4 regions of the Streptomyces sp. NBC_01476 genome follow, and region 4 is predicted to be linked to each of the others. Evidence: riboswitches for the same ligand, from Rfam matches in the RefSeq annotation. Region 4 holds a riboswitch; each other region holds the start of a gene.
The links. Region 4 has a riboswitch for S-adenosylmethionine ahead of OG552_RS34465 (putative leader peptide). Riboswitches for the same ligand answer to the same signal wherever they lie in the genome.

Region 1 (7,844 bases), 4.1 Mb from region 4:
ACATGTACTGCGCCTACATCGCCAGCCAGTGGAAGTTCGGCTTCGACGACGCGGACGCCACCGAGGTGTGGACCGGCCCGTGGACGTACGACGACGAGCACGCGATCAGCACCTGGGACCAGAAGCTGGGCGAGGCGGTACGCACCGGCAAGCGCTGGCTTCCCGCGATCGGCAACAGCGACGCGCACAGCGAGCCGCAGGTCATCGGCCTGCCGCACAACGTCGTCCGGGCGGACGACCTGGCCACCGACTCGATCATGGACGGCATCCGCGCGGGCCGTAACTGGATCGCGGAGTCGGCCGCCGTCGAACTCACCTTCACCGCCACCGGCAACGGCAGGCAGGCCGGGATCGGCGAGAAGCTCACCGTCCCCGCCGACGCGCCCGTGGACATCCGGCTGGACGTCGAGGGGGTGCCGAACGGCACGGTCCGCTTCATCACCGACGAGGGCCAGATGCACCAGGAGTCGGTGAGCGCCGCCGGCACCGGCACGGTGGTGTGGCGGACGACCGCCTCACTCGCCGCGTATGTCCGTGCCGAGGTCCGCCACCCGCTGCCCGACGGCTCGCCGGGCCAGGGCAACACCATGGGCGACGCCCTGCTCTTCGGCCCGATGGCCGCGCTGACCAACCCGGTCTTCCTTGCCGCGAAGGGCCGTTGACGAAAACCGCCGGAGGGCGGCCGGTGCCGGCCGCCCTCCGTGCCCGCGGTGGGTCAGGGAGCGGTGTGGTAAGTGCCGGTCGACCAGAGGGCACCGCCGGTGGACGTCCCGCCGCCCGCGCGGTAGACCACCAGATTGCCGTCGTCCTGCATGTCCGCGTACGCCCCGGCGTGACCGTACGTGCCGGTCGACCAGAGGGCGCCGCCGGTGGACGGACCGCCACCGGGGCCGTAGACCACCAGATTGCCGTCGCTCTGCATGTCCGCGTACGCGCCCGCGTGACCGTACGTACCGGTGGACCAGATGGCCTTTCCGTCGCGCTTGCGGTACATGACGAAGTTGCCGTCCGCCTGCATGACCAGGAGCGTGTAGCGGCCCTGGGTCCACCCGTAGGGCTTCAGCAGCGTGCCGGAAGCGATGGTCTGCGGCCGGGCGGCCGATCCGCTGCTCCAGGCGACGCCCCCGCCGCCGGGGAGCTGGACCGCGAGGCCGCCGTCGTCCTGCAGCACCGCGTACGCGCCGGGGTGACCGTAGGTGCGGGACGACCACAGGGCGCCGCCGGTGGCCGCACCGCCGCCCGCGGCGTAGACCACCAGATTGCCGTCGCTCTGGAGCACCGCGTACGCGCCGGGGTGGCCGGAGCTGCCGCTGGTCCAGATCACCGGACCGCTCGCGCCGCCGCCGGTCCTGAGGGTCTCCACCAGGTTGCCGTCGCTCCGCACGGTCAGCGTCGCCGACGCACTGCTGACGCTGTGCCCGGCGGTGATCCGCTCCCCGGGCAGCAGGGACTGGCCGGCGCCGGGCAGCGCGGCGGAGGCCGGGATGTGCGGGTCGACCAGGTGGACGTTGTTCTGCGCGTCGACGTAGGCGATACCGCCGCTGTACTTGTCGACCGTCCACGTCACCCGGCGGTCGTCGGGGACCGGTCCTGCGGGCAGCGTGGCCAGGTCGGTGGTGACGGCGGCGCCGGTGTGGATGTCGGTCAGCTCCAGTTTCCCGGCGGCGGTGTCGTGCCGGACCAGATAGCCGTCGCCGAGCTGCGCCGCGCCGGAGGGGACGGCGATGTCCTTGCCGGTCGTCAGGTCCAGGACGCCGGCGGGGCCGGCGGCACCGCAGGACCAGTAGATCCAGCGGTCGACGGCGCTCTGCAGCTCCGTCGGCGCGCAGGGGGCACCGGTGTCGACGGTCTGGAGGGTCTGCCCGGTGTTCAGGTCGATCCGGCTGAGGGCGCCGGCTGCCCCGTCGGAGGCCCACAGGTACGAGCCGGAGAGCGCGGCGCCGGTGGTCTGGCGGATCAGCCGGACGTTGCCCGCCATCCCGGCCGCGGGAGAGGTCCCGATGAACTGCCGGCCGTCGGCGCTGTCGTAGACGACCCAGGAGCCGTCGGAGTCGACGAGGCTGCCGCCGGTCAGCGCGCCGGTACCGGCGCCGGACGCCAGCGCGGGCACCACGGTGTAGTCCGCTGCCGCGCCCCGCTGCACGGTGACCTCGTCCCCCGACGGGCCGGTGGTGCGGGCGAGTTGGGAGATCCCTCCGTCGCCGGTGGCGAGCGGTGGCGCGCAGGTGTCCTGCGTGGAGCAGTCGGACACCGCGGCCGGGGTGCCGATCTCCGTCCTGGCGCCGTAGGACGGCGTGGCACCCCAGGTGACGGTGCGGGTGGCGAGCGACTGGGCGCCCGAGTCGGCGTTCTCGATGGTGTAGAGCCGGCCCCTGGCCACCGCGAGCCCCGTGACGGACTCCGGAAGCGCCGGCTCGGGGTGCACGACGGTCGCCACCGCGGTGCCGTCGGCGCCGGCCGTCAGCACCCGGGCTGCCCAGTCGGCGGCCGACGAGCCGCCCACCACCAGTACCCGGTCGGACTCCTGCTGGAGCGTCGCGGAGGCCACGTGCCCGACCAGAGTGGTCAACGGACCGCCGGACAGCGGGAACTGATAGAGCGTCGAGCCCAGTTGGGAGCCGGCCGGGGGCGTGCCCTGCGAGTAGTCCACGTCGTCGTCGGCCAGTACGGAGTTCCCGGCGATCGCCAGCTGGAAGACCGTCGCCAGCGCGCCGCTGGGCAGCGGGGGCGCCGGCACCGGGACGGTCGTCTCCGCGGCGCCGGGGTCGGAGCGGTCCCGCAGGTGCAGCACCGCCGGTGAGGAAGTGTTGTACCAGCCGACGTACTTGTCCGTCAGGACGACCTTGAAGATGCTGGTCAGCCCGCTGAAGACGGGCGTCACCCGACCGGTGTCCAGGTCGACCAGGGCCAGCCCGGTCCCGCTCGCGTCCGAGTACCGCATCAGGACGGTGTCCGCGTCGCCCGCGGCGGCGCGCGTGGCGACGGAGACGCCGGCCGGCCAGCCGGTGGCGGAGAGCTGCGTCTGCTGCCCGTCCGCCGTGCCCAGGATGTGCAGCGTGCCGACGGAACCGTTGGCGGCCCTGGTGTAGGTGAGGACGTGGGAGCCGAACGTGCCGAGGAACTGGTCCCCGGTGGGCGGCTTCACGACCGTGGTGGTGCCGGTGTCCATGTCCTGCAACTGGACGCCGCCGGTGACGGACGTGGAGACGATGTCGGCATCCGCGCCGGACTGGCCGACACCGCCGGCGGGAATGCCGGCGACCGGTACGTCACCGCCGGAGAACTTCGTCCAGACGTAGGCGGCCTGGCCTCCCACGTGGTGCAGGAACCCGCCCGGACCGGCGAAGACGACCAGGTCCGGGGGCGGGGTGCCGCTCGGGGTCGGCGGTACGACCGTCTCGGTGGGCGGGTCGGCGTACGCCGCGCCGGTGCTCAGGGCACCGAGGCCGGAGACCGTGGCACAGAGCACGGCAAGGGTCGCTGACACCCGCAGCAGAGCAGGTCGGGTCACTCACTTCTCCCGTCGAGAACGCAAAAGGGGTCGCGATCGACGGGTGAGGAGGTCCCCCCACACCGGAAGCCCCCCGGCAACGGCATCGCCGTGATCATGTGTACGGCACGGCCGGCCAGCGCACGGCAATGGCCCGGTGAAGGAGAACTAAAGTTTCCGCGGGTGCGCTTCACGGGGGTGGGGCCTGTCGCCTGCGGGGGGAGGGGATTGTGTTCGAGTGAGCGGCGGAGTTACCGTTCTTGGAGGTCATGAGCGTCAGCGATCAAGGCCCTGGCAGGCTGACCGGCAACCCTCTCGCGGAGCGGGGTGCTCCAGGTGACGACCCGGCGGAGCCGATGACGGCTCGGCACGTGCGAACCCGACACGGCGCGAGCCCATCGGGACCGGGAGGTGACGCGGTGCGGGAAAAGGGTGCACGGTCCCTGCCCTCCGTCGCCACGTTCTCCCGGCGGCACATCGACCTTCAGCGCGTCGCCGGCGCCCTGTGTCCGGGCGTACCGACGGCCGTACCGGGGCCTGACCACCGGCCCACCGCGCTGCCGCGCACCGCCGGCTAGCCGCGCTCCACGCGCCGGTCCCCCACCGCCTTCCTGCACCCGGGCCTTCCGTACCGCGTGCCCGCAACGGGTTCCCGGAAGGCCCGCGCCAGGGCCGCCCGCCCGGTGCCCTGCCCCGACCCCCGCCCTCCCCGGCAACACCCCGCACCACTGCCCCGCGCGCCCCCCGCGCCCCCGACCCAAGGAGTCGTCATGACCGTACAAGCAGAAGAGACCGACCGCGCCGGCTTCGCCGCGGACTGGGAGCAGTGGCACGCCCAGCACGAGAAGGTGCGCGCCGACCCGCACGGATTCCTCGCCATCACCGGCCTGCACTGGCTGGACGCCACCCCCACCCGTTTCCCCGACGCGCCCGGCGCCTGGTCGAGTACCGCCGACGGCGTGGTGGTGGAGCTCTCCGACGACGAGGAACTGACCCTCGACGGCCAGGAGCTGCGCGGGCGGCACGACTTCGGCGTGATCGAGGAGCGGGGCAGCCTCTTCCCGGTGTCAGGCGACGCGGTGATCGAGGTCGCCAAGCGCGGCGGCTACGACATCGTCCGCCCCCGGCACCCGGAGAACGCGCTGCGGCTCGCCTACACCGGCACCCCCACCTACGCCCCGGACCCGCGCTGGGCCCGCACCGGCCGCTACCTGCCGTTCGACGCACCCCGCCCGACCACGGTGGGCGCGGCCGTCGAGGGCCTCCAGCACGTCTACGACGCCCCCGGCCAGGTCGAGTTCACGCTCGACGGCGCCACCCACCGGCTGACCGCGTTCAACGGCCGGGCCGGCAGCCTGCTGGTGCTGCTCACCGACGCCACCTCCGGCGTGACCACCTACGCGGCCAACCGGGCGCTGTCCATCGGCGCGCCCGACGCGGACGGCACGGTGCTGATCGACTTCAACCGGGCCACGAACCTGCCCTGCGCGTACACCGACCTGGCCACCTGCCCGCTGCCGCCGGCCGAGAACCGGCTGACGATCGCGATCGAGGCCGGCGAGAAGATCCCGGCCGCGCCGGTGGCGACGACCCGGTCCGTACCGGGCGAGGAGGGCCCCCGGCCGTGACCCGCTGTAGCGGCGGCGACGGCTCGCGGGGCCCGGGTGGCCGGGCCCCGCTGCCGCCGGGCGGTCACCTGCGCAGGGGCCTGGTCGCGGCGCCGGCGGTCTCCTCCTCTTCGGTGTGGGCGGCGGAGGTGCCCGACGCCGCGCGCGCGGCCGGGGCCTTGGCGGCGCTGCCGCAGAAGACCGGGTCCAGGGCGGTCCGTTCGGCGGCGAAGACATCCCCGTTGTTGGAGGCGTTCGCCGAGACGGTGACCTGCCGGGAGCCGTCCTTCGTGGTGTAGGAGTACGTCTGGTAGCCCTGCACGATGCCGTCGTGGCCGTACACCTGCGTGCCGCAGGAGAGGGTGTACGCGCGGATGCCGAGACCGTAGAAGGAGGTGCCGGTGGAGTCCGCAGGCCGCGTGGTCTCCATCTGGGCGAGCTGCGCCGCGGGCAGCAGCTCGCCGGCGGTCAGGGCCCGCCAGTACGTGTTGAGGTCGGCGGTGGTGGAGATGGCCGCGCCGGCCGTCCAGATCCACGAGGCGGTCTGCTCGGTCGCGTCGGACAGCGGCTTGGAGCGGTCGTCCTCGGTGAGGTAACCGGTGGCGTGCGGGCCGGGGATGTCCGTGCGGGGGACGACGAAGCGGGTGCCGGTCAGGCCGGCGGGCCGCAGGATCCGCTGGTCGAGGACCTGGGCGAAGGGTTTCCCGGTGACGTATTCGACGAGCAGGCCGAGCGCCACGAAGTTGGTGTTGGAGTACTGGTACTGGCTGCCGGGGGTGAACTGCGAGCCGTGCGTGAGGGCGTCCGCCACCAGGTCGGCCGGGTCGTAGGTGGCGTACCGGAACTGCTGGTAGCCGGTGACGGTGTCGCCGACGAGGATGCCGGGCAGATCGTTGCTGTAGTCGTAGAGCCCGCTGGTGTGGTCGAGCAGCTGGCGCACGGTGATCGGCGAATCCGCCGGCAGCACGCCGGCGGCCAGATAGCCGGCGGCGGGTGCGTCGAGGCCGACCTGGTGCCGGGCCACGAGCTGCAGGACGAGTACGGCGACGAAGTTCTTGGTGATGCTGCCGACCCGGAACTGCCCGTGCGGGTCGACCGGCGCCTGAGTGGTGATGTCACCGGTGCCCGTAACGACCGTGCCGCCGGCGCCGCCCCGGTCGCTGACCTGGGCGAAGGCCCCGGGTGAGCCGGCCGCGACGACGTCCCGCAGCGCCTGCCGCAGCCCTGCGTAGTCGGGTGCGGGTAAAGCGGCTGCCGGGGCGGCGGTGGCCGGGCCGGAGGTGAACAGGACCGAAGCGGCTGCCGCCAGGGCGGCCGCCACGACGAGGGTCCGGCGCTTGGCGCCGGCGGGACGGGAAGACACGTCGGGACTCCAGTTGTCAGCCGGTACGCGGCTGCCGCCTGAGGCGGTGGCCGCTGATCACTACCCTCCATACGGCCTCGCCGGGCCGTGGGGTTGCCTGCGTCCGGGGATCGGTTCCGGGTGCCGCGCGGGGCGCGGGGTGGAATGCGGGCGCCGGAGGTGATGTTGTGGGGCTTATGAGCGATTCGTCCGGTGGTGATGGTTCGGTGCCCGAGGAGCCCGGGGAGTACGACTCCGTCCAGGCGCGGCTGGCGCTCGCGCGGGCGGAGACGGAAGCGCGGATCGAGGCGCTGCGGCGGGACTTCGAGGGGATCGTCGAGGCAAACGCCCTGGTGGCGGTGGACGACGAGCATGACCCGGAGGGGTCGAGCACCGCCTTCGAGCGGGCTCATGTCGCCGCGCTGCTGGGACAGGCCCGCGAGCAGCTGGCCGAACTGGACCGGGCCCTGGAACGGCTCGAACGCGGCGAGTACGGCCGGTGCGAGCGGTGCGGACGGCAGATCCCCGCGGAACGCCTGCAGATCCGCCCGGCGACGAACACCTGCGTCACCTGCGCCTCGGCCCCGCCCCGCTGACCAGCGTGCCCGGCAGCCGGGCCGGATGGCCTGGCCCCCGAGCGTGGTGGTCAGGATCCCTGCGGCTGGGGGCGGGGGCGGTTCTGCCGGGCACGCCGCTCGGAGTGAAGCGCCGCGGCGACCGCGCAGGCGACCGCGGCCAGTGCGGTGCCGGCCGCGGCGGAGTTGAGGTGGGCGGGGACGTCGTCGGTGACGTAGCTCGCGCCGTCCGCGGTCTCGCAGACGAATCCCAGGGGCACGTAACGCACCGAATAGTCGGCGATATGGGCGTCCCGCTCCGGCGAACCCGTACGGCACGGGCGGATGGGCGCCGAGTCCGCACCGCCGTCGTGCGCCTCCAGCACGGCGCCGGCGACGCCGAGCAGACCGACCGCGTAGCAGGCGACGGCGACGGCGCCCAGGACCGCCGCGGCGCTGCGGAGCACCACGCCGGGGCCCGGCCGGCGCAGGCCGGCCCGGCCGAGCGTGCCGAAGCCGTAGCCGGCCAGCCCGAAGACGGTGACGGCCGCGATCAGAAGGATCAGCGCGAGCACGGCGAGCATCACCCTTCGCCGCCACCGAAATCGGACAGCCCGGCGGCCGGGCCACCGGTTGTGGGCAGTGGGGCGGGGGCCGGGACCGTACGTGCTCGTCTGCGCATGCCACGAGTGGAGCAGGTCCACCTTCGCAGCGGCTGTGACGGAGGCCACAGTTCCGGCAACAGAGCTGTCACACCTCGCCGTTGGGCGCGGCGGGGGCCGGTGCTCGGACGTGCCTGCCGGGGGCGGGTGGCGGGCACGTCCGGCGGTGGGGCGGGGGTCAGGTACGGA
Region 2 (7,844 bases), 380 kb from region 4:
CAGCCACATCCCGGCCGCGCGCCAGTCGCCCTATCCCAGCGGCGGCGAACTGCCGGACAGGTACTACCGCACCCTGGATCCCTTCGTGGCGCTGACCGCGGTCGCCACGGTCACCGAGCGGCTGCTGGTGGGCACCGGCGTCGCCCTGATCTCGCAGCGCGACCCGATCCACACCGCGAAGGAGGTCGCCTCACTCGACCTGATCTCCGGGGGGCGGGCCCTCTTCGGTGTCGGTGTGGGCTGGAACCGGGAGGAGATGGCGAACCACGGCACCGACTTCACCACCAGGGGCCGGCTGGTCAACGAGCGGCTGCGGGCGATCACCGCGTTGTGGACCGAGGAGAAGGCCGAGTTCCACGGCGAGTTCGTCGACTTCGACCCCGTCTACGCCTGGCCCAAGCCGGTGCGCAAACCGCACCCGCCGATCTTCGTCGGCGGCGGCAGGCGCGCCTTTCCCCGGGTCGCCGAGTTCGGCGACGCCTGGCTCGCCAACTCCGTGCCGCCCGAGGCGCTGGGACCGCAGATCGAGGAGCTACGGGCCGTGGCGGGCCGGGACATCCCGGTGACGGTCTTCGCCGCGCCCGCCGAGCCCGGCGCGATCGAGGGCTACGCGGCACTCGGCGTCGAGCGTGTACTGCTCTACCTGCCGTCCGACCCCGAGCAGGAGGCGCTGGCGCATCTCGACCGGTTCGCCGGGATCGCGGCCCGCTTCCGCTGAGGCCCGGCCCGCCGGCGTCCGGGCCTTCCGGTGTCCTACGGCCCCCGTGGGGCGGTCGCCGGACCGTATGCACGGGGGGGACGGCCCCCTCCCGGGCGGGTTCGTGGTGATTCTCGTCACCGGCCGGACCGGGCGGCCGGAGATCCACCGGGCCGGCCCGGTCGCCGGTGACGTTCGCCGGGCCGGGCCGGCGCGACCGCCGCCGAATCGCCCCGAACCGGAACAGACCCAGGTCATCGCGGGCACGGCACCGCGACACCGTACGAAGGCACAGCCGGCCGGCAGTCCATGACCGGTCGGCGGGGCAGGGAATCGCCGCGCCGCCGCGGGCGGCGCCCGGCGCGAATCGGAGGGCGCCTCCGAAAATCCGTCCCGGACAATCGAGGCATACAGCATTCCGCTGCCTCACATCGGCCAAACCATGGCCGATCACCCTGGAGGGGCCTGTGCCTGCCTATGTCTTCCCCCCGGCCGTGGTGGCCGGGGAGCACGCCGTGGACACCGTCGACATCCTCGCGGAGGTGAAGGCCCGCCATCCGCAGGCGCCTTGGCTCTCCCGGATCGACGGAATCGCCGCCTCCACCGGGATCACGACCCGCCGGTGGATGCGCAGCCTGGAGGAGGCGGCCGCCCCGGCCGTCTCGGGTCTCCGGGTGCCGGACGAGCCCCTCGCCCGCGACGCGCTGGCCGCCGACGGGTTCGCCGACGGCGACGTCGACCGGATCGTGGCCGCGCTGGACGCCATCCCGGCGCCCCGCACGATCGAGGAGCGCAACGCACCCGCGTGGGAGGCGGTGCAGGAGTACGGCGAGCGGGCGGCCCGTCAGGCCCTGGCCACGGCCGGTCTGGAGCCGGCCGATGTGGACTGCCTGATCACCAGCCACTCCACCACCCCCGCCCTGCCCGGTCTGGACGTGGCCCTCGCCAACCGGCTGCCGCTGCGGGGCGACGTGCTGCTGCTTCCGGCGAGCCAGTGGGCCTGTATCGCCGGCACCCGCTCGCTGGCGCTGGCCGCCGATCTGGTGGCCGCCGACCCGGGCCGGAAGGTGCTGGTGGTCATATCGGAGGCGCTGAGCACCACCTACCAGTCGGGCGACCACACCCTGGAGTCCCTGATCACCCGGCTGCTCTTCGCGGACACCGCGGTCGCCGCGGTGGTGACGGGCAGCCCGGCGGACGGAGCGTGCCTGCGGCTGGACGCCGCCTGGCACCACACCCTGCCGGACACCATGGGCCTGCACCGGCTGGAGACCCGCCACGACGGCGTGCACTTCCTGATGGACCGGTCCGGGCCGCGGGCCGTGCAGCGCACCGTCCTGGCGATGTGGGAGTGGCTGCGCGGCCGGCACTCCGACCTGGGCTGGCACCCCGATCTGCTGCTGGCGCACCCCGGAGGGACCCGGGTGCTGGAGTACATGCAGCAGACCATGCCCGAGGGCTGGCCCGCCGGACTGCTGGAGCACAGCTGGGACAGCTACGGCACGGGCAACCGCGGCGGCGCCGCCGTGTTCGACATCCTGGAGCGCGCCCACCGCTCCGGCCAGAAGCCCGGTGCCCGCACCGTCCTGTACGCGGCGGCGCCCGGCCTGACCGCGACCGCCCTGGAAGGGGAGTGGCTGTAAGCTCCGCGAACCCCGGCTAGCCTGCGCCGTGGCTGTGTCTTGCACGCGTCCTGCCCGCCTCCTGCCTCGCCCGGCGTGCTTCGCCGCCGGCGCCCCGTCAGGCGGTCAGCTCGGCCCAGACGGTCTTCCCGCCGTCGTCGTTCCAGCGGACCCCCCACCGGTCGGCGACCGCGTGCACGACGAGCAGACCGCGTCCGTGCTCGTCCAGCGGATCGGCCCGGTGCTGCCACGGCCGGCCGTTGCCGGGATCGCTGACCTCGCACACGACGCTGCGGCTGCCGGTGCGGATCAGCCGCAGGGTGATCTCCCCCGCGCCGTGGCGCAGGGCATTGGTGACCAGTTCGCCCACCACGAGCGTGGCGTCGTAGGTCCGCTCGTGCAGCCCCCAGCGCCGCAGCCGGACGGCCGCGAGCGACCGTGCGCGGGGGACGATCCGTGGGTCGCCCACCGGCAGGGACACCGTGGCGACGTCCCCGCGGGGCCTGCCGACCATGCGCGCGATCATCAGCGTCACGTCGTCGCGCAGCCCGTGCCGGTGCGGGTCCAGTGCGCCGACCGTACGGGAGACCGCCTCCTTGAGGTCGTCGCCGGGGCGTATGCGTGCCAGCGCCCGCGACAGCGTGCCGATGCCCTCCTCGATCGACGCCGAGGTGCTCTCGACCAGCCCGTCGGTGTAGAGCGCCACCAGTGATCCGGGCTCCGCACCGAACTCCGTGGTCTCGAAGGGCTCATCGGAGACGAACGCGGTGCCGAGCCCCGGGTGGGCGCGCGGGGTGATGATCTCCACCCGGCCGCCGGGGTGCACGAGAACCGGGGGCAGGTGGCCGGCGCTGCTCATGGTGCAGCGGTTCTCCACGGGGTCGTAGCAGACGATGCAGCAGGTGCTGTTCAGCGCGCTGTAGCCGGCCGCGAGCCCCGTCTCGGAGTCGTCCAGGAGGGTCACCGTCTCGTCCAGCCGGGCCAGGACCTCGTCCGGCGGCAGGCCGGCCGACAGATGGGCCCGCGCTTCCATGCTGAGCTGGCCCATGGCCGCCGCCGCGCCGAGGCCGTGTCCGACGACGTCGCCGACCACCAGGGCGGTACGCCCGCCGGGCAGCGGAAAGCTGGAAACCCAGTCGCCGCCCACCCCCGCGCTGTCGGGGGTGGTGGGCTCGTAGGCGCTGGCGATCTCGATCGTGCTGGTCGGCGACGGCGGCAGCAGCCGTTGCTGGAGCGCGATGACCTGGGCGTGCTCGCGCTCGTGCCGGCGGGCGTTGTCGACGTGCCCGGCCGTTCTGGAGACCAGTTCCTGCATGTCGATCAGGTCTTCGCCGAAAGGCCCCAGCGGCCCGTCCGGGCGCCGCCACACCTCCGCGACGCCCAGCACGATCGGGGCCTCCCCGTCCGGCCCCTCCACGATCAGCGGAACGCCGGCCATGCACAGCGGCCCCTCCATGGGCACCAGGGCCCTCAGCAGCCTGGGGTCCCCGCCCAGCGCCCGCTCGATCGCGGCCCGGTCCGGCAGTACGACGGTGCCCTGGACGTCGTGGGCCTCCGTGTCCTGACCCAGGAACACGCGGGCCCGCTGGGGAAGGTCCTCGCCCGGTGTGAGGAAGCCGTCGGGCCAGGACCGCTCGGGGGCGAGGGCGGCGCGCCGCAGCCGGGTACGGTCCTCGACCTGCTCCCCCGTCCAGACGTTGTAGTCGAGCGAGACCGCCACGACGTCGCCCCAGGGCAGCAGCGAGGCGGCCAGCGCCCGGGCGGTCTCCCCGACGTCGAGGGTGGTGCCGATGGACGAGGCGGCGGCGTAGAGGTGGAAGCGCCGGGCCATGTCGATGAACGAGATGGTCAGGCCGTCGTCCGGCGGCGGGGACGGCAGAATGCTCAGCGAGACGATCAGTTCAGAGCCGTCCGGCTTGGGGATCCGCTGGACACGGGCCACATGGGGGTCGCGGGTCTCCACCACGCGCCGCAGCCGGCGGGTGACCGCCGGCACGTCGCTCGGCGGGAGCAGGTCCACGAAGGGTTCTCCCGGGACGGCGGTCAACCCGTCGAAGCACCGCGGGCCCAGATTGGAACTGACGATCCGCAGGTCGCGGTCGACCGTGATCGCGCCCAGGATCTGCTCCTTGTCCTTGGGCTCGACCGGCTTCTCCCCATCGCTGTGGCCGCTGTTCGCGGGGCGGCACGGCTGTGCACGTGACTGTGTGCCGGGCCTCGGGGTCAGACCCGCGAGCGCCTGGCTGACCACGTTCAAGTCGAGATCGGGGGTGTCGCCCGGCGGAAGGTAAGAGTCCATACGGTGCTCATTCGATCAGTGCCACAGGTCGCGCCGTCCGGCCGGTCCGAACCTGGGCAAGAATCACCCTAAAGCGGATAACAACAATCAAAACGGTATATCACACACACATCCGAGTCGACCGGGATCGGCGGAGTCCGGGGCCCTCAAAGAAGCTCGTTCAGCGAGCTTTGTGCGAGCCCTCTCCCGGAGCGCGCGAACGCGACCGCGCAGAACCGCGGCCCCCCGGTCCGGTGGATCCGTCAGGGGCCCGCGGACGCGGCCGGCGCTCGCTCCCTCGTACGGCGGCGGCTTCCGGCGCCCCGGAGGGCATTGCCCGGAAGCCGCCGAGGGGTTAGCGTGATCCACGGTTATGAGCGTCAGCACCAAGCCCTGGCTCGCTGACCGGCAACCCTCCGCCGCGGTGGGGTGCTCCAGGTGACGACCCGACAGGACAGCGAACTGTCCTGTAAGCGCGAGGCCCACGGGCCGGATGAGTGCGAGGTGATCACGTGCGGGTACGACCCTGCGACAGCGTGTGCCGCCCGTACGGGTCCTTCGAACTGCGCGTCGCGCGGCGCCATGTCGATCTGCTCCGGGTGAGCAGCGCGCTGTGTCCCCGGGTGCGCCCGGTCCGCTGAGACCGGTCCTCCGCCCCCCGTTTCGCCCCTCCCCCGCCGTATCCGCCGCACCGTCGCCATGACGGCCCGGCCGTGCGCCCCTCCTCCCTGTAGGCAGCCCACCGCCGCCGCGAGATCCCTCCTGATCTCCGACCCGAGCGGACCCCTGCGGTCCCGCTCCGGCGGGCCCGGTTCTGCCCTGTGACGCCCTGCCCGCGACCGGCGAAAGGGGACCGAGACCCCCACGAGCGCCCCCGACGCCACCACCCACCGCACCGAAAGGCCCCATCATGCCCATCGAATTCCTCGGGATCGCCGCCACCAACGACGGCTCCGAGACCAACCCGCGCAGCGGGGCGTCCTTCGACAAGGAGTACACGCTCAAGCTCGCCCGTGCCCATGAGGACCACGGCTGGGACCGGGTGCTGTTCGCCTACAGGTCGGGTTCGCCCGAACCCGGCACCGCCGCCGCGTACATCGCCGCGAACACCGCCCGGCTGCAGATCCTGCTGGCGCACCGGCCGAACGTCTCGTACCCGACCTTCGCGGCGAAGGAGTTCGCCACCCTCGACCAGATCAGCGAGGGCCGGCTCGCCGTCCACTTCATCACCGGCGGCAACGACCACGAACAGCAGCGCGAGGGCGACTTCCTCACCAAGGACGAGCGCTACGGCCGCACCCGCGAGTACATCGAGATCGTCAAGCGGGTGTGGACCGAGCACGAGGCCTTCGACCACGAGGGCGAGCACTACCGTTTCAACGACTTCGTCTCCGACGTCTTCCCGGTGCGGCAGCCCCACCCGGACGTCTCCTTCGGCGGCTCCTCCCCCGCCGCCTACGCGGCGGGCGGCGCCGTGGCCGACATCTACGCGCTGTGGGGCGAACCGCTGGCCGAGACCGCCCAGCAGATCGACGCCGTGAAGGCGGCGGCGCTCGCCGCCGGACGCGCCACCCCGCCACGTATCCAGGCGGCTTTCCGGCCGATCATCGCTCCTACCGAGGAACTGGCCTGGGAGAAGGCGCACCGCACGGTCGCCGCCATCCAGGAGCGCCGGGCGTCCGGGGCGTGGACGCGCCGCGGCGGCGACCAGCCGCAGAACTCCGGCTCGCAGCGGCTGATCGCGATCGCGGAGCAGGGCGAGCGCTTCGACCGTGCGCTGTGGACCCCCACCGCCGCCGCGACCGGCGGAGCGGGCAACTCCAACGCCCTGGTCGGCACCCCGGAGACGGTGGCACAGGCCCTGCTGGACTACTACGACATCGGCGTGGACATCATCTCCGCCCGCGGCTACGACCTGCTGGGGGACGCCATCGACTTCGGCCGCCATGTCATCCCGCTGGTCCGTGCGGAGGTCGCCAAGCGTGACGCGGAGGGGACCGGCCGGTGACCACCACCACACCGCGTTACGAGGTACGGACGGCGACGCTCACCGATCCGCTCACCCAGCCGCTGCTGCGGGAACTGGAGCACGAGTACAGCACCCGCTACCCCTCGCTCGGCGGCGCTGGACGGGAACTGGCGCGCTACCCTGCACAGGAGTTCGAACCGGAGCACGGCGGGCTGCTGCTCCTGCTGCTGCGGGACGGCGAACCGGTGGCCGGCGGGGCCTACCGCCGCTACGACGAACAGACCGCCGAGCTCAAAAGGATCTGGACGCACAGCGGCCACCGCCGCGAGGGGCTGGCCCGGCGGGTCGTCGCGGAGCTGGAGCGGGCCGCCACCGCGGCCGGCTACCAGCGAGTCTATCTCACCACCGGACCGCGCCAGCCGGAGGCCAGGGGGCTCTATCTGACGACCGGTTACACAGCGCTCTTCGACCTCACCGCCGACCCGGAGTCCCTGGGCGGGCCGCTGCCCTTCGCCAAACGGCTGGTGGGCGACGAGCCGCTGCGGGGGACGGAGTTCCGGCCGACCCCGCGGGTCGACTTCGGGCGCGCGCCCTGAGCGGGGCGCGCGCCGCGCGAGCGTCAGCCGGTCTGCCCGGTGGGCATGATGGTGACCTGCTGGAGGTTGACCCGGGGCGGCAGGGCGGCGATGAAGCCGATGGTCCTGGCGATGTCCTGCGGGGTGAGCCAGTCCACCGTCTCCTTCGACCCGTCGAGCCATTCCAGGGCGCCGGCGTCGGTGACGTGGCTCTGCAGTTCGGTGCCGACGATGCCCGGCTCGATCGCCGCGACCCGGACGTTCTTCGGTCCCAGCTCGGTCCGCAGGTGGCGGGAGAGGTGGGTCACGTACGCCTTGGTGCCGGAGTAGACCGCGAAGTTGGGAAAGATGTTCTGCGCGGCGATCGAGGAGGTGTTGATCAGGTCGGCCACACCGCGCTCGCCGGCGCTCGTGACCAGCTGCGGCACGAACGCGCCGATCACGTTCATCAGCCCGGTGATGTTCAGGTCGATCTGGTGCTGCCACTGGTCGGTGCGCAGCTCCTCGACCGGCGCCGGGAGCATGACGCCCGCGTTGTTGAACAGCAGGTCAGCGCCGCCGAGTTCGGCTGCCACCCGGTCGGCGGCGGCCCGCACGGCCGCGGTGTCGGTGACGTCGGCGGAGATCGCCAGCGCCCTGCCGCCGTTCTTCTCGATGCGGGCGACCAGGTCGGCCAGCCGGTCGGCGCGCCGGGCCAGGACGA
Region 3 (7,844 bases), 4.6 Mb from region 4:
CAACTACACCTTCGACTCCACGTCCAACATCGAGGCCCTCACCTGGGTCAAGCAGCACCTGGTGGACCAGAAGCTGATCCAGGCGAAGGACCCGGCCACCACCAACCGCGCCGAGATCTTCACCGACTTCCTGGACGGCAAGGCCGGCATGGTGATGGGCCACCCGACGCTCTTCAGCCAGGCCAAGGCCGCGCACCTCGACGTCGGTGTGGTGCCGCTGCCCGGCGAGAGCGGCCCCAGCGTGAACACGCTCGGCGTCGCCGACTGGATGATGGCGTTCAAGCAGAACGGCAACAAGGACGCGGACGGCAAGTTCCTCCAGTACGTGTACCAGGACCAGAACTCGGTGAAGTTCCTCGACGAGTACGGTCTGCTGCCGGTGACCACCAGCACCTCGCAGGCGATGCGGACCAATCCCAAGGACAGGGACATGGTCAAGTTCCTCGACCTGCTGCCCGACGCGATCTTCTACCCGGTCGACAAGACCTCCTGGGCGCCGGTCAGTGACGAGGAGAAGAAGCTGATCGGATCGGCGATGCACACCGACCCGAAGACGGTGCTGTCGAAGCTCCAGATCGACGCGGAGACCGCCGACGCGGCGAGCGACAAGGCGAAGGCGTCGTCGTAGGCTCGTTGTCCCCCTCCTTCTTCCGGGTCCTTTCCGGGGGACCGGGGGAGGGGCGGGGCAGTGCGCGCTGGAGGGGCGGAGGTGCCGGTGGAGCCGTCGCAAGCCGCTGAGCTGTCAGTGCGGGACCGGGCGGTGCTGGACATCGCCGGCCGCACCTTCACCGGTCCCGGCCCCCGGGAGCGGGCGGTCCGCGAGCGCCTCGGCATCTCGCCGACCGCGTACTTCCAGCTGCTGAACGCGCTCCTGGACGACCCGCGGGCAGTGCGGTACGCCCCCGGCACGGTGAACCGGCTGCGCCGGGAGCGGGACCGGCTGCGCGACGAACGCTGAGGCCGCCCCGGCGGGGCGCCGGTGCCCCGGGGCCGGCCGGCCGCCGAGACCGCCCGGCCGGATACCGGCGGGGGTGTGTGCGTCCGTACGCCGGGCATGCGCCCGCCGTGCCCGGGTAGGGTCAGCCGCATGGCCTCCGCCGACATCCTCACGCCCCACACGCCCGAGGGAAAGGAAGGCCTCGCGGCACTGCTCGCGCGGCCCGAGCGCGCCGTGGTCGCCCTCGACTTCGACGGCACCCTGGCGCCGATCGTGCCCGACCCCGAGCAGGCCCGGGCGCACCCCGGCGCGGTGCCCGCGCTGGCCCGGCTCGCCCCGCACCTGGCTTCCGTCGTGGTCGTCACCGGCCGTCCGGCGGGCGTCGCGGTCCGCTACGGCGGCTTCGCGGGCGTACCGGGCCTCGACCACCTGGTGGTCCTCGGCCACTACGGCGCGGAGCGCTGGGACGCCCACACCAGCGACGTCCGCACCCCCGGCGCGCACCCCGGGGTCACCGCGGTCCGCGCCGAGCTCCCCGGGTTCCTCGACCGGATCGGCGCGTGGCAGGGCACCTGGATCGAGGACAAGGGCGGCCGGGCGGTCGCGGTGCACACCCGCAGGACCGAGGACCCGGACGCCGCCTTCGAGGCGCTGCGCGCGCCGCTCGCCGAACTGGCCGAACGGCACGGCCTGATGGTCGAACCGGGCCGCTACGTCCTCGAACTGCGTCCCCCCGGCGTGGACAAGGGCGTCGCGCTGGCCGCGTACCTCGGTGAGACGAACGCGGGCTCCGTCCTCTACGCCGGCGACGACCTCGGCGACATCGCGGCCTTCGACGCGGTGGGCGCCCTGCGCGAACGGGGTCTGCCCGGTCTCCTGGTGGCCGCCGCGGCCACCGGCGCGGAATCCCCGAAGGAACTCCTCACCCGCGCCGACCTCACCGTCCCGGGCCCCGAGGGCGTCGTCGCGGTCCTCAACGCCCTGGCCGACGCCCTGTCCTGACCTCCGCACCGAGCCCCCGCCGGGCGGTCAGCCGCGCAGGGCTTCGAGCTGGTCGAGGAACCACTTCGAGGGGGGGAGGGCGGTCGCGGCCTCCGCGAGGCGTTTGGTGCGGTCGGCGCGCTCCTCGGGTGCGAGGGTGAGCCCTTCCAGCAGCGCCGCGGCGGTGGCCCGGATGTCGTACGGGTTGACGGTGATCGCGTCGTCGGCGAGTTCGGCGAAGGCGCCCGCCTCGCGGGACAGGACCAGGGCGACGCCGTTGTCGGAGACGACCGGGACCTCCTTGGCGACCAGGTTCATGCCGTCGCGGATCGGGTTGACCAGGGCGACGTCGGCGAGGCGGTACGCGGCCAGCGAGCGCGGGAAGTCGTCGTCGACCTTCAGCAGCACCGGGGTCCAGCTCAGCGTGCCGAACTCCGCGTTGATCTCGGTGGCCACCCGGGAGACCTCGGCGGTGTAGTCGCGGTAGATCTCCAGGTCCTGCCGGGAGGGGTACGCGAAGGCGACATGGACGACGCGCTCCCGCCACTCGGGGTGCTCGGCCAGGAGCTGCCGGTACGCGAGGAGGCCGCGGACGATGTTCTTGGAGAGCTCGGTACGGTCCACCCGGACGATCAGCTTGCGGTCGGCGCCGGTCTCGGCGCGCAGCCCTTCCATCTGGGCGGCCACGTCGGGGCGCCCGGCCCGCTCCCGCAGAAAGTCCCCGTCGGCGCCCAGGCCGTGGACGCCGAGCCGGGTGGTACGGCCCCGCCAGGTCACTTCGAGGCCGTCGGGGGAGAGCGTGGCGCCCAGCACGGCGACGCAGGCCGCGGCGAAGGCGTCCGCCCAGCGGCGGGTCAGGAAGGCGGCCCGGTCGGCGCCGAGGATGCCGGCGAGCAGTTCCTCCGCGATGTCGTCCGGCAGCAGCCGGAAGTAGTCCGGCGGTGCCCAGGGGGTGTGTGAGAAGTGGCCGACCCGCAGGTCGGGGCGGCGGGCGCGGAGCATCGCCGGGACCAGGGAGAGGTGGTAGTCCTGCACGAGTACGGCGGCGCCCTCGGCGGCCTCCTCGGCCAGGGCGTCGGCGAAGGCGGCGTTGTAGGCGCGGTAGGCGTCCCACTGCGTGCGGAAGTCCTCGTCGAAGACCGGCTCCAGCGGGGTCTGGTAGAGCATGTGGTGCACGAACCACAGCACGGAGTTGGCGATGCCGTTGTAGGCGGCCTCGAAGACGGGTGGGTCGACCGCGATCATGCGGGAGCCGTCTTCGGCGACGCCGCGGCTCACGGCGGCCCGGTCGCCGTCGGACAGGGCCGCGCAGACCCATACGGCGCCCGCGTCCGGGCCGATCGCGCTGAGCCCCGATACGAGGCCGCCGCCGCCGCGTCTGCTGGTCAGCTCGCCGTTCTCGGTGAGGGTGTACGAGACGGGGCCGCGGTTGGAGGCGACCAGGATGGGGGCGGCGTGACGCGTTGCGACCATGCGGCGAGCCTAGCCAGGATGACCTTGCCTCAAACGTGACCCCGCCTGCGCCGTTGCCCTTCCGCCCGGCGGCAACCGGGTCGTCTGCGGCGCCATCGTCGCTGGTCGCGCAGTTCCTCGCGCCCCTTCGGGGCACGTCCTCCGCCGTCCTTCTTGGGGGCGCGGGGAACTGCGCGCTCAGCCGTCCACCGGCGGGTGGTCCGGATCCGGCCTTGGGGCTGGGCGTGCGGGTCGTCTGCGGCGCCGTCGTGGCTGGCTGCGCAGTTCCTCGCGCCCCTTCGGGGCACGTCCTCCGCCGTCCTTCTTGGGGGCGCGGGGAACTGCGCGCTCAGCCGTCGACCGGCGGGTGGTCCGGATCGGGCCGTGGGGGGCACGACGTCCGCCGCCCCCCGGAGGGGGGATCGGGGTCAGGCGGCCCGCAGGGCCACGTATTCGCGGATGGACCCCATCGGAGGTCGCTCTTCCGTGTCGACGGGGTGGGTGTGGGGGGTGAAGCCGTCGGGGGAGCGGGTGAACTGGGTGAGGCGGGGGCGGACCAGGGGGCCGCGGGAGAGGCGGAGCTGCGCCGTGCGGTAGATCGCCGCCGCCATCCGGCCCAGCGCCGCCGTGTCCTGATGCCGGTGGTGCCGTACGCCGACGTCCACCTGGGCGAGCGCGTCCAGGCCGACCAGGCCCAGCGCGTCGATCAGCATGCCCAGCTCCACCCCGTAGCCCACCGGGAACGGCAGCCGTTCCAGCAGCGAGCGCCGCGCCGCGTACTCCCCGCCCAGCGGCTGGACGAAGCCGGCCAGCCGCGGCCAGTGCAGGTTCAGCAGCGGGCGGGCGACCAGCTCGGTGACCCGGCCGCCGCCGGCCGGCAGCGTCTCGCCGCCGGTCTCCAGCGGACGCTCGTACATCGCCTTGACCAGCTGCACGGCCGGCTCGGTGAGCAGCGGGCCGACGATGCCGGAGACGAACCGTGAGTCGAATTCACGCAGGTCCGCGTCCACGAAGCAGACGATCTCGCCACGGGCCACCAGCAGCGACCGCCACAGCACGTCGCCCTTGCCGGGCACCGCCGGCAGCCGCGGCAGGATCGTGTCCCGCAGCACCACCCGCGCCCCGGCCGCCGCCGCGACCCGGGCCGTACCGTCGCGGGAACCCGAGTCGATCACGATCAGCTCGTCCACCAGCGGTGCCGCGGGCGCCATCAGGTCACGGCGGATCGCACCGACGATCCCGCCGACGGTGGCCTCCTCGTCGAGCGCCGGCAGCACCACGCTGACCGTGCCGCGGTCGCCCGCCGCCCGCTTCGCCGCGAGCAGCTGCTCCAGCGGCCGGTCGGCCGCCGACCACGACCGGCGGGCCAGCCAGCCCTCCACCTCATCGAGCACTGTGGGACCCCTTGTGATCCATCTCGCGGTGCGGACGACTCTCTCAACCGCTGCCTTTGTCGGTTACAGTCTTGAACAACGCGCAGGGTGACCGCATGCCGGGTGCCCGTGCCGACAACTGAACGACAAGTGAATAGCGCTCATCCAGAGGGGCAGAGGGAACGGCCCGTTGAAGCCCCGGCAACCCTCCCGCCGACCGCGAGGTCACACGGTGGGGAAGGTGCCAATTCCGTCTTGTGGCGACGTACGTCACAAGGAAGATGAGGAGAAAGGGCCTCGCCATCATGGCTGTGCAGACCATCGCCGCCTCCCACGACACCTCCAGCCCCGCCCCCTTCGGACCCGCCGCCGCGCTGTCCTGCCGGGAGTGCGGAGCCCGCTTCCCGCTGAGCCCGGTGTTCGCCTGCGAGGAGTGTTTCGGCCCCCTCGAAGTGGCCTACGACCTCCCGGTCGGCGACCCGGAGGGCCTGCGCCGGCGGATCGAGGCCGGCCCGACCAGCATCTGGCGGTACGCGCCGCTGCTGCCGGTGGCCGCCGATGTGGCGGAGCACCCCAATCTCAACCCCGGCTGGACGAAGCTCGTCAAGGCCGACAACCTCGCCCGTGAACTGGGCATCACCGGCGGCCTGTACGTCAAGGACGACTCCGGCAACCCGACGCACTCCTTCAAGGACCGCGTCGTCGCCATCGCCCTGGAAGCCGCCCGCACCTTCGGACTCACCACCCTGTCCTGCTCCTCCACCGGCAATCTGGCCGGTGCGGTGGGCGCCGCCGCGGCCCGCGCGGGCCTGCGCAGCTGCGTCTTCATCCCGCACGACCTGGAGGCCGGCAAGGTCGTCATGGCCGCGGTCTACGGCGGCCAACTGGTCGGTATCGAGGGCTCGTACGACGAGGTCAACCGCTTCTGCTCGGAGTTGATCGGCGACCCGATCGGCGAGGGCTGGGGCTTCGTCAATGTGAACCTCCGCCCCTACTACGGCGAGGGCTCCAAGACGCTCGCCTACGAGATCGCCGAGCAGCTCGGCTGGCGCCTGCCGGACAACCTGGTCATCCCGATCGCCTCCGGCTCCCAGCTCACCAAGATCGACAAGGGTCTGCAGGAGCTGATCAAGCTCGGCCTGGTCGAGGAGAAGCCGTACAAGATCTACGGCGCCCAGGCGGAGGGCTGTTCCCCGGTGTCCGCGGCCTACAAAGCCGGTGTCGACGTGGTGCGGCCGGTGAAGCCGGACACCATCGCCAAGTCGCTGGCGATCGGCAACCCGGCGGACGGCCCGTACGTCCTGGACATCACCCGCCGTACCGGCGGGGCGGTCGAGGATGTGAACGACGAGCAGGTGGTCGACGCGATCAAGCTGCTGGCGCGGACCGAGGGGATCTTCGGGGAGACGGCCGGCGGGGTGACCGTGGGTGTGCTGCAGAAGCTGATCGAGACCGGGCAGCTCGACCCGGCCGCCGAGACCGTCGTGCTCAACACCGGCGACGGCCTGAAGACCCTGGACGCGGTCGCGCCCACCACCGGACCGACCGCGATCATCCGCCCGACCCTTGCCGCGTTCCGAGAGGCTGGCCTCGCATGACTGCTTCTGTTCGAATCCCGACCATTCTCCGTACCTACACCGGCGGCCAGGCCGAGGTGCCGGCCGAGGGCGCGACGCTGGCCGAGGTCATCACGTCGCTGGAGAAGAATCACGCCGGTATTTCGGCGCGGGTTCTCGACGACGCGGGAAAGCTGCGGCGTTTCGTGAACGTTTATGTGAACGACGACGATGTGCGTTTCTCGTCGGGGCTGGAGACGGTGGTGCCGGACGGCGCGAGTGTCTCGATCATTCCCGCGGTGGCGGGTGGCTGAAACCGCGGACTGTCCGCTGTTGTTTTGATCCGCGGTTTTCCGTGGGTTCTGCGGCCCCGCTCACCCCTCGTGGTGGGCGGGGCTCTTCGCTGTCCGGGCCCGGCGGGGGCGGTGCGGGGCGGTAGTTGAAGGGCTGTACTGTTGCGGGGGGCAAGTGAGTCGCCAGTCCTGGGTGGTGCGGCGATTTATCGCCAAATTCACACGCGAATTCTCCCGGATCGCCCGATGTGTCCGGTCCGAGATGCCCCGCATTATCGTTTTTTCCTGGGTTATTTCCGATGAGTCAGACCCAGAATTCTCGTCCAATTGACCTGTTGCAGTGGGCATCCGGACAGATACATTCAGCCGCGGTCGACGCGTTCCGGCGCACGCCTCCCAGAGCTCCCTCCTGTCCACGGTAAGGGTCGCTCCGGTGGGTGAGGTCTGACCCGGGCCCGCGGAGTGCGGGGCCGCGATAGGGCCAGTAATAGGGGAGTTGGGAATGGCTCAGGGCACCGTCAAGTGGTTCAACGCGGAGAAGGGCTACGGCTTCATCGCGGTCGACGGTGGTGCGGATGTCTTCGTCCACTACAGCGCGATCCAGATGGACGGCTACCGCACCCTCGAAGAAGGCCAGCGAGTCGAGTTCGAGATCTCGCAGGGTCAGAAGGGGCCGCAGGCGGACATGGTCCGGCTGGCAGGCTGACATCCCGGCGCGTTCGACCATCGACGCGGCGTTTCTCTCAGGCCGAAGGGCCCGCACCGGCTCATGGTGCGGGCCCTTCGCGCGTCCGGTGCGGGCCCTTCGCGCGTCCGCGGGCGCCCGCCGCCCGCCGCCGGGTGCCCGGTCCTGACGCCGCTCGGGGGTGGGGGTCTGCTTGCACTCTCACGGTCGGAGTGCTAATCATTGGTTAGCACTCTCCTAGTGAGAGTGACAACTTGGACCGGGTCGGTGAGGCCCGCTCGGGCGCCGGGAAGGAACCGGCGGCCGGCTGGCCGTCCGTCGCGGGCGCCTACGCGGTCCGATCCACCGCCCCCTGCCTCGGTGGGGGAACCCCCAGTCCGCGGAGGACACTTCACAATGGCTAAGATCATCGCGTTCGACGAGGAGGCGCGGCGCGGACTCGAGCGCGGTATGAACCAGCTCGCCGACGCCGTCAAGGTCACCCTCGGCCCGAAGGGCCGGAACGTCGTCCTCGAAAAGAAGTGGGGCGCCCCCACGATCACCAACGATGGTGTCTCCATCGCCAAG
Region 4 (7,844 bases):
GGGGTCGGCGGGCAAGGGGGTGGTAGGGAAGCGGCGGAGAGCCGCCGTTGAAAGGGGAAAAAGTGGTGGATACGGGACAGAAGGTACGGGCGGTCTACCGGGGAGGTGAAGGGAGCCGGGTGGTCACAGGACCGCGGCGAGGAAGGCGCGGGCCCGCTCGTGGTGCGGACGTTCCAGGACGTCGGCCGGTGCGCCGGATTCGATGATCCGGCCTCCGTCCAGGAAGACCACGGTGTCCGCGACCTCACGGGCGAAGCCGATCTCATGGGTGACGACGATCATGGTCATCCCGCTGTCGGCGAGATCCTTGATGACCGCGAGGACTTCGCCGACCAGTTCCGGGTCGAGAGCGCTGGTCGGCTCGTCGAACAGCAGCAGTTCCGGCTCCATCGCCAGTGCCCTGGCGATGGCGACGCGTTGCTGCTGGCCGCCGGAGAGCTGTCGGGGATAGGACCCTTCCCGGCCGCCGAGACCGACGCGCTCCAGCAGTTCGCGGGCCTTGGCCGCGGCCTGCTTCTTCGGCACCCCGTGCACGGCGATCGGGGCCTCGACGATGTTCTCCACCACGGTGAGGTGCGGGAAGAGGTTGAACTGCTGGAAGACCATGCCGACCCGGGCGCGCTGCCGGGTGATCGACCGGTGTCCCAGTTCATGCAGCCGGCCGTCCTGGTGCCGGTAGCCGATGATCTCGCCGCCCACCTCGACGAATCCGCCGTCGGGACGCTCCAGGTGGTTGATGCTGCGCAGCAGGGTGGACTTGCCGGAGCCCGAAGGCCCGAGCAGCACGGTGACTTCGCCCTGGCGCACATCCAGGTCGACACCGTCCAGGACCAGATGTGTGCCGAAGCTCTTGCGCAGTCCCCTGATCCGTACCAGGGGGTCGGTGGCCACGGTCGTCATGAGATGCCCGCCAGTTCGTTGCCGGTCCTGCCGAGCAGCGGCACATTGCCCCGGAAGAGCTCCCGGAAGCTCCTCCTGCCACCGCGGTTGCTGCCGCGGGCGTAGTAGCGCTCGACGAAGAACTGCCCGATCGAGAGCAGCGTGGTGAGGATGATGTACCAGAGCGTCGCCACCAGGAGCAGCGGGATGATCAGGTAGTTCTGGTTGTAGATCAACTGCGAGGAGTAGAGCAGGTCCTGCACCGCGATGACGCTCACGATCGAGGTCGCCTTGAGCATCCCGATCAGCAGGTTGCCCGAGGCCGGCACGATGGCCGGCATCGCCTGCGGCAGCACGATCCTGCGGAAGATCCGCGCGTTCCCGAGGCCGAGCGCCTGGGCGGCCTCGGTCTGGCCGTGGTCGACGGACAGGATGCCGCCGCGGACGATCTCCGAGGAGAAGGCCGCGACATCCAGGCTGAGTCCCACGTACGCGGCGAGGATGCCGCTGAACAGATGGGCCGTCCGCACCGTGACGAATTCGCTGCCGAACGGGATGCCGAGCGACAACTGCGGGTAGAGCGAGGCGAGTTCGTACCAGAAGAGCAGCTGCACCAGGGGCGGGACGGAACGTATCAGCCAGACGAAGGCGAAGCTGAGCGAGCTGAGGATCGGGTTGTGCGACAGCCGCATCGCGGCGACGCCGATCCCGAGCAGATAGCCGGTGGCCATCACCGCGGCGGTGAGCCAGAGCGTCAGCTCCAGCCCGTGCACGATCGATCCGTTGAGGAAGTAGTCGCCGACGGTGCCCCACTGGAACCGGTTGTTGGTCAGCACCGTGTTGACCAGCATCGCGAAGAGCACCAGCAGGACGAGGGCCGAGACCCACTGGCCGGGGTGGCGCAGCGGGACCAGCTTCGCGGCGAGCAGTTGCTCGTCGGTGGGGCGGTCGGCGGGGGCCGTGGAGGCGGCGGCAGGCGGCGGTGGCTGCGCGGCGGTCGGGGGCGGTGGTTCCGGCGCGGCGGATTTGCGCGCGGAGGTGTCAGAGCTGCTCATGGTGGTGTGCTTTCCGTCCCATGGGGCGCAGCACCGCGCCGTGGGTCAGCGGCGGGCGGTGTGCGGAGTGCGGGCGTGGCCGGGCGACGGCAGGCGTACGGACATCTCAGCGCTCGCTCGGAGCGCGAGTGCGGTCAACAGACCGGGGACGTCCTCGGACACAGTGCGCTGCTCACCCGGAGCAGGTCGACGTGGCGGCGGGCCACCATGAGCTGAGCGAACCCGCGCGGAAGCGGCGTACCGCTGTTGTCGGTGCGTCGTATCTGCATGCGGATCACCTCGCATCCTCCGGCCCATGGGGCCTCGCGCTTACGGAACGTGACCGTCCCGCCGGGTCGTCACCTGGAGCACCCCACCGCGGACGAGGGTTGCCGGTCAGCCAGCCAGGGCTCAAAGCTGACGCTCATAACCAGGGCATACCGTAACCGCTGGGTCGGCTTTGGGCAATGCCTCAGTATTCGACGGTCCGTCAGCCCGGCCGGTCCGGAGCGGTGGGCCGGCCCCGGGGGCGGGAAAGCGGTCACTGTGTGATCCACAGCCCGTCGACCAGCCATTGTGTTCGACGCCGGTCCGGAGTTACCGTGTGAGCAGGTTATGAGCGTCAGCAACAAGCCCTGGCTGGCTGACCAGCAACCCTCCGACGCGGCGGGGTGCTCCAGGTGACGACCCGGCGGAGCCGAGCCCGGTTTACGCAAGCGCGCGATCGAAGGTGGAGGGGACTGTAGTGCGTCGAGCCATCAGTACCTACTCGCGTCGGCACATCGACCTGCAGCGCATCTCCAGCGCCCTCTGTACGGACATCTGACCGCTCCGCCGTTCCCGCGGCACCGGCTGTCGCCGGCCACGCGGATCCGCTGAGCCCCGCGCATCGCGCGGACCGGTGCCCCGCTGCGTCGCGGCACGCCGTCCCGCGACCGCGCCCCTTCCGCTCTTCGCCCGGCTCCTCCCGAGCCCCCGTCTTCTCCTCCCCTCTTCCCCCCGCCGACGCCGCCCCGGGCCGACCGCCCGGCGCGGGTTCCGTCCGGCATGTCCGCAGCACGGTGGAGCGCCCTCCACCCGAGCAGGAAGCGACCTCCCATGCCTCAGCCGCACCCCGCCCTCCACCTCGCCGTCGCCCTTGACGGCGCCGGGTGGCACCCCGCCGCCTGGCGCGAAACCGACGCCCGGCCCCAAGACCTGTTCACGGCGGCGTACTGGGCCGGCCTGGTCGCCGAGGCCGAGCGCGGCCTGCTGGACTTCGTCACGATCGAGGACTCGCTCGGTCTCCAGTCCGCCGACTACACCGAGCTCGACCAGCGCACCGACCAGGTCCGCGGCCGGCTGGACGCGGTGCAGATCGCCGCCCGGATCGCCCCGCTGACCAGCCACATCGGTCTGATCCCGACGGCTGTGGTCACTCACACCGAGCCTTTCCACCTCTCCAAGGCGATCGCCACGCTCGACTACGTCAGCGGCGGCCGGGCCGGGCTGCGGGTGCAGGTCTCGGCCCGCCCTTACGAGGCGGAACTCTTCGGACGGCGCAGCTTCCCGCCGTTCCGGTTCGAGGACTTCAACACCCCCGAGGTCCAGGCGCTGCTCACCGAGACCTTCGACGAGGCCGCCGATTACGTCGAGGTGGTGCGGCGGCTCTGGGACAGCTGGGAGGACGACGCCGAGATCCGCGACGTCGCGACCGGCCGCTTCATCGACCGGAAGAAGCTGCACTACATCGACTTCGAGGGACCGCGGTTCAGCGTCAAGGGCCCGTCGATCACCCCGCGCCCGCCGCAGGGCCAGCCGATCGTCGCGGCGCTGGCGCACCAGAGCATTCCCTTCCGCCTGGTCGCCCGCTCCACCGATGTCGGTTTCATCACCCCGCGCGACGCCGAGGACGCCCGGGCGATCATCGCCGAGATCCGGGCCGGCCAGGACGAGGCGGGCCGCGCCGGGGAGACGGTGCACGTCTTCGCCGACCTGGTGGTCCTGCTGGACGACACCGACGAGGCGGCCGCCGCCCGCGGCGCGCGGCTGGACGAGCGGGCGGGCGCGGCGTACACCAGCGACGCCCTGGTCTTCGCCGGCACCCCGGCCGGCCTCGCGGACCTGCTGGAGCAGTGGCAGGCGGCCGGGATCACCGGTTTCCGGCTGCGGCCGGCCGCCGTCCCGCACGACCTGGAGCAGATCACCCGCCACCTGGTGCCCGAACTGCGGCGGCGCGGCCTGTTCCGTACCGCGTACGAGGCCGCCACCCTGCGCGGCCTGCTGGGACTCCCCCGCCCGGCGAATCGTTACGCCACCGCTTCCGCCCCGACCACCTCCGCCGTCTGAGCGCCCGCAGAGACCTTAAGGAAGCCCGTCGCATGAGCAAGCCCGTCAAGCAGATCCACCTCGCCGCGCACTTCCCCGGTGTCAACAACACCACCGTGTGGAGCGACCCGGCGGCCGGCAGCCAGATCGACTTCAGCTCCTTCGTCCACCTGGCGAAGACCGCAGAGCGCGCCAAGTTCGACTTCCTCTTCCTCGCCGAGGGCCTGCGGCTGCGGGAACAGGGCGGCGAGATCTACGACCTGGACGTGGTCGGCCGCCCCGACACCTTCACCGTGCTGACCGCGCTCGCCGCCGTCACCGAACGCCTCGGACTCGCCGGGACCATCAACTCCACCTTCAACGAGCCCTACGAGGTGGCCCGCCAGTTCGCCTCCCTCGACCACCTGTCGGCCGGCCGCGCCGCCTGGAACGTCGTCACCTCCTGGGACGAGTTCACCGGGCAGAACTTCCGGCGCGGCGGCTTCCTCGCCCAGGGCGACCGCTACGAGCGGGCCCGGCAGTTCCTGGACGCGACCAAGGTGCTCTTCGACTCCTGGAAGGGCGACGAGATCGTCGCGGACAAGGAGTCCGGTGTCTTCCTTGGCGACCCGGACGCGGGCCGGTTCGACCACCGGGTGACCCAGTTCGACATCCGCGGGCGCTTCAACGTCCCGCGCAGCCCGCAGGGACGGCCGGTGATCTTCCAGGCCGGCGACTCCGAGGAGGGCCGCGAGTTCGCCGCGTCCGCCGCGGACGCGATCTTCACCCGGCACGGCACGCTGGAGGCCGGCCGGGAGTTCTACGCCGACGTCAAGGGCCGGCTGGCCAAGTACGGCCGCTCCCGTGACGAGCTGAAGATCCTGCCCGGGGTGACCTTCGTACTCGGCGACACCGACGCCGAAGCCCAGGAGAAGGCGCTGCTGATCCGCCGGCAGCAGGTCAGCGGCCAGACCGCGATCAAGTTCCTGGAGCAGCTGTGGAACCGCGATCTCAGCGACCACGACCCGGACGGCCCGCTGCCCGAGGTCGACCCGCTGGTCGGCGAGAACACCATCGCCCGGGGCCGGGCCAGCGTCCGGATGCACCGTGACCCGCTGGCCGTCGCCGCCCAGTGGCGGGCGCTCGCCGAGGCGAAGAACCTCACCACCCGCGAGGTGATCATCGAGGTGACCGGCCGCCAGTCCTTCATCGGCACCCCGGCCACGGTCGCCGAGGCGCTCAACGAGTTCGTGCAGACCGATGCCAGCGACGGCTTCATCCTCGCCCCGCACCTGACGCCGGGCGGTATCGACGACTTCGCCGACACCGTGGTCCCGCTGCTCCAGGAGCGCGGCGTCTTCCGTACCGAGTACGAGGGCACCACGCTCCGGGACCACCTGGGCCTGCGCCACCCCGACGAGGCCGCCGCGCGGACGCGGAGGGCGGCGTCATGAAGTTCATCAACATCACCCTGATCGTGCACGCCCCCGACCCGGTCACCGGCGCCCAGCCGTCGACCCACGAACGCTTCCGGCAGGTGCTCGACAGCGCGCTGCTCGCCGAGGAGCTGGGCTTCGACGGATTCGGCGTCGGCGAGCGGCACGAACGCCCCTTCATCTCCTCCTCCCCCACGGTGGTGCTCAGCCACATCGCCGCGCTGACCCGGCGGATCCGGCTCTTCACCGCGGTCACCACGCTCAGCCTGCTCGACCCGGTCCGCGCCTACGAGGACTACGCCACCCTCGATCATCTCTCCGGCGGCCGGCTGGAACTGATCATCGGCAAGGGCAACGGCGCCGCGCAGCGCGAGCTGTTCCAGGTCACCCCCGAGGACCAGTGGGACCGCAACGCCGAGTCCTACCAGCTCTTCCGTGAGATCTGGCGCAACGACAAGGTCACCGCCTCGCCGAAGTTCCGGCCCGTCCTGCACGACGCCGAGGTCTGGCCCCGGCCCTACCAGCGCCCGATCCGGGTCTGGCACGGAAGCGCCACCAGCCGCGAGTCGGTGGACCTCGCCGCCCGCTACGGCGACCCGCTCTTCTCGGCGAACGTCACCAACCCCATCGAGCCCTACGCGGAACTCATCCGCTACTACCGGGAGCGCTGGGAGCACTACGGCCACGACCCGGCGCTCGCCGCGGTCGGCGCGGGCTCGGCCGGCTTCTACGCCGCACCCACCTCCCAGCAGGCCCTGGCCGACTACCGGCCGGTCTTCGAGGGCTACCTCGGCTTCCAGCGGCGGCTCGGTGCCGAGCCGGTGTTCCCCACCCTGGAGGACTTCGTCGAGCGCAGCTCCGCGCTGATCGGCAGCCCGGAGCAGATCGTCGACAAGGTCCACCGCTACCACGAGCGGTTCGGGCACAGCGTGCTCCATCTGCACGCCGAGCCCGGCGGGCTGACCGACGCCCAGCACCGCGCGTCGCTGGAACTCTTCCAGTCCGCCATCGCGCCGGTACTGCGCAGCGCCATCCCCGACCCGCCGTGGCCATGGGGGCCGGTCGCCCCCGACAACACCCCGGTCAAGGAACCCGCCGGCTCTTCGGCGGCCGACCGCGCCACCGCCGCACCGCAAGGAGCATGACCATGGCCAACACCCCCCTGGCGGTCCTCGACCTGGTGCCGATCAGCTCCGGTTCTTCCGCCCCGCAGGCCCTGCGCAACAGCATCGACCTCGCCCGGCAGACCGAGCGCTTCGGGTACAGCCGCTACTGGTTCGCCGAGCACCATCTCAACCCCGGGGTGGCCGGCACCTCCCCCGCAGTGGTCCTCGCGCTGACCGCCGCGGCGACCTCCACCATCCGGCTGGGCTCCGGCGCGGTGCAGCTCGGGCACCGCACCGCGCTCTCCACCGTCGAGGAGTTCGGGCTGCTCGACGCGCTGCACCCGGGCCGCTTCGACCTCGGCCTCGGCCGCTCGGGCGGCAAGCCGCCCGCCGAGACCCGGCAGCCCGCACTGGTCGGCGGCAGCACCGTGGTCGACGGATACACCCCCAACGGGCTGCGGATACCGGCCCGCTTCAGCTTCGCGCACCTGCTGCGCTCCCCGCGCTTCGCCCTGCACAAGAAGCTGCTCCAGCAGCCGAATGCCGAGTCGCAGGAGTACGCGGAGCAGATCGACGACATCCTCGCGCTGATCGCGGGTACCTACGCCACCGCTGAAGGCATTGAGGCGCATGTCGTACCGGGCGAGGGCGCGGACCTCCAGGTCTGGATCCTGGGCAGCAGCGGCGGTGTCAGCGCCGAGGTGGCCGGCGCGAACGGCCTGCGCTTCGCGGCCAACTACCACGTCAGCCCGGCCACCGTGATCGAGGCCGCGGAGGGCTACCGTGCCGCGTTCACCCCGTCCGCCGCCCTGGACCGCCCCTACGTCAGCGTGTCCGCGGACGTCGTCGTGGCCGAGGACGAGGGCACCGCCCGCGAACTGGCCACCGGATACGGCCTGTGGGTGCGCAGCATCCGCAGCGGCGAGGGCGCGATCCAGTTCCCGACCCCGGACGAAGCCCGTGCCCACGTCTGGACCGAGGAGGACCGGGCCCTGGTCGAGGACCGGGTCGAGACCCAGTTCACCGGGACGCCGCAGCAGGTCGCCGACCAGCTGGAGACACTCCGGGACGCCACCGGCGCCGACGAACTGATCGTCACCACC

Region 1: another riboswitch for S-adenosylmethionine. It lies ahead of OG552_RS36430 (putative leader peptide); the one in region 4 lies ahead of OG552_RS34465 (putative leader peptide).
Region 2: another riboswitch for S-adenosylmethionine. It lies ahead of OG552_RS32885 (putative leader peptide); the one in region 4 lies ahead of OG552_RS34465 (putative leader peptide).
Region 3: another riboswitch for S-adenosylmethionine. It lies ahead of thrC (threonine synthase); the one in region 4 lies ahead of OG552_RS34465 (putative leader peptide).

What each region holds. Positions count from the first base shown of each region.
Region 1 is NZ_CP109446.1:3,833,257-3,841,100, forward strand. It holds gene OG552_RS16680 (CehA/McbA family metallohydrolase) at 1-662, shown strand, start outside; gene OG552_RS16685 (hypothetical protein) at 716-3,511, opposite strand; SAM riboswitch class IV at 3,756-3,870, shown strand; gene OG552_RS36430 (putative leader peptide) at 3,847-4,068, shown strand; gene OG552_RS16690 (DUF1684 domain-containing protein) at 4,261-5,118, shown strand; gene OG552_RS16695 (serine hydrolase domain-containing protein) at 5,183-6,460, opposite strand; gene OG552_RS16700 (TraR/DksA family transcriptional regulator) at 6,637-7,035, shown strand; gene OG552_RS16705 (hypothetical protein) at 7,086-7,577, opposite strand; gene OG552_RS16710 (Ig-like domain repeat protein) at 7,834-7,844, opposite strand, start outside.
Region 2 is NZ_CP109446.1:7,557,057-7,564,900, reverse strand. It holds gene OG552_RS32900 (LLM class F420-dependent oxidoreductase) at 1-718, shown strand, start outside; gene OG552_RS32895 (type III polyketide synthase) at 1,165-2,340, shown strand; gene OG552_RS32890 (ATP-binding SpoIIE family protein phosphatase) at 2,438-4,618, opposite strand; SAM riboswitch class IV at 4,967-5,079, shown strand; gene OG552_RS32885 (putative leader peptide) at 5,110-5,238, shown strand; gene OG552_RS32880 (LLM class flavin-dependent oxidoreductase) at 5,508-6,605, shown strand; gene OG552_RS32875 (GNAT family N-acetyltransferase) at 6,602-7,162, shown strand; gene OG552_RS32870 (SDR family oxidoreductase) at 7,186-7,844, opposite strand, start outside.
Region 3 is NZ_CP109446.1:3,331,596-3,339,439, reverse strand. It holds gene OG552_RS14840 (ABC transporter substrate-binding protein) at 1-628, shown strand, start outside; gene OG552_RS14835 (DUF3263 domain-containing protein) at 716-958, shown strand; gene otsB (trehalose-phosphatase) at 1,088-1,939, shown strand; gene OG552_RS14825 (alpha,alpha-trehalose-phosphate synthase (UDP-forming)) at 1,967-3,391, opposite strand; gene OG552_RS14820 (glucosyl-3-phosphoglycerate synthase) at 3,799-4,764, opposite strand; SAM riboswitch class I at 4,902-5,031, shown strand; gene thrC (threonine synthase) at 5,049-6,341, shown strand; gene OG552_RS14810 (MoaD/ThiS family protein) at 6,338-6,613, shown strand; gene OG552_RS14805 (cold-shock protein) at 7,095-7,298, shown strand; gene groL (chaperonin GroEL) at 7,674-7,844, shown strand, end outside.
Region 4 is NZ_CP109446.1:7,941,271-7,949,114, reverse strand. It holds gene OG552_RS34480 (amino acid ABC transporter ATP-binding protein) at 124-900, opposite strand; gene OG552_RS34475 (amino acid ABC transporter permease) at 897-1,934, opposite strand; gene OG552_RS34470 (putative leader peptide) at 2,069-2,203, opposite strand; SAM riboswitch class IV at 2,235-2,345, opposite strand; SAM riboswitch class IV at 2,525-2,638, shown strand; gene OG552_RS34465 (putative leader peptide) at 2,644-2,739, shown strand; gene OG552_RS34460 (LLM class flavin-dependent oxidoreductase) at 3,012-4,241, shown strand; gene OG552_RS34455 (NtaA/DmoA family FMN-dependent monooxygenase) at 4,274-5,653, shown strand; gene OG552_RS34450 (LLM class flavin-dependent oxidoreductase) at 5,650-6,780, shown strand; gene OG552_RS34445 (LLM class flavin-dependent oxidoreductase) at 6,783-7,844, shown strand, end outside.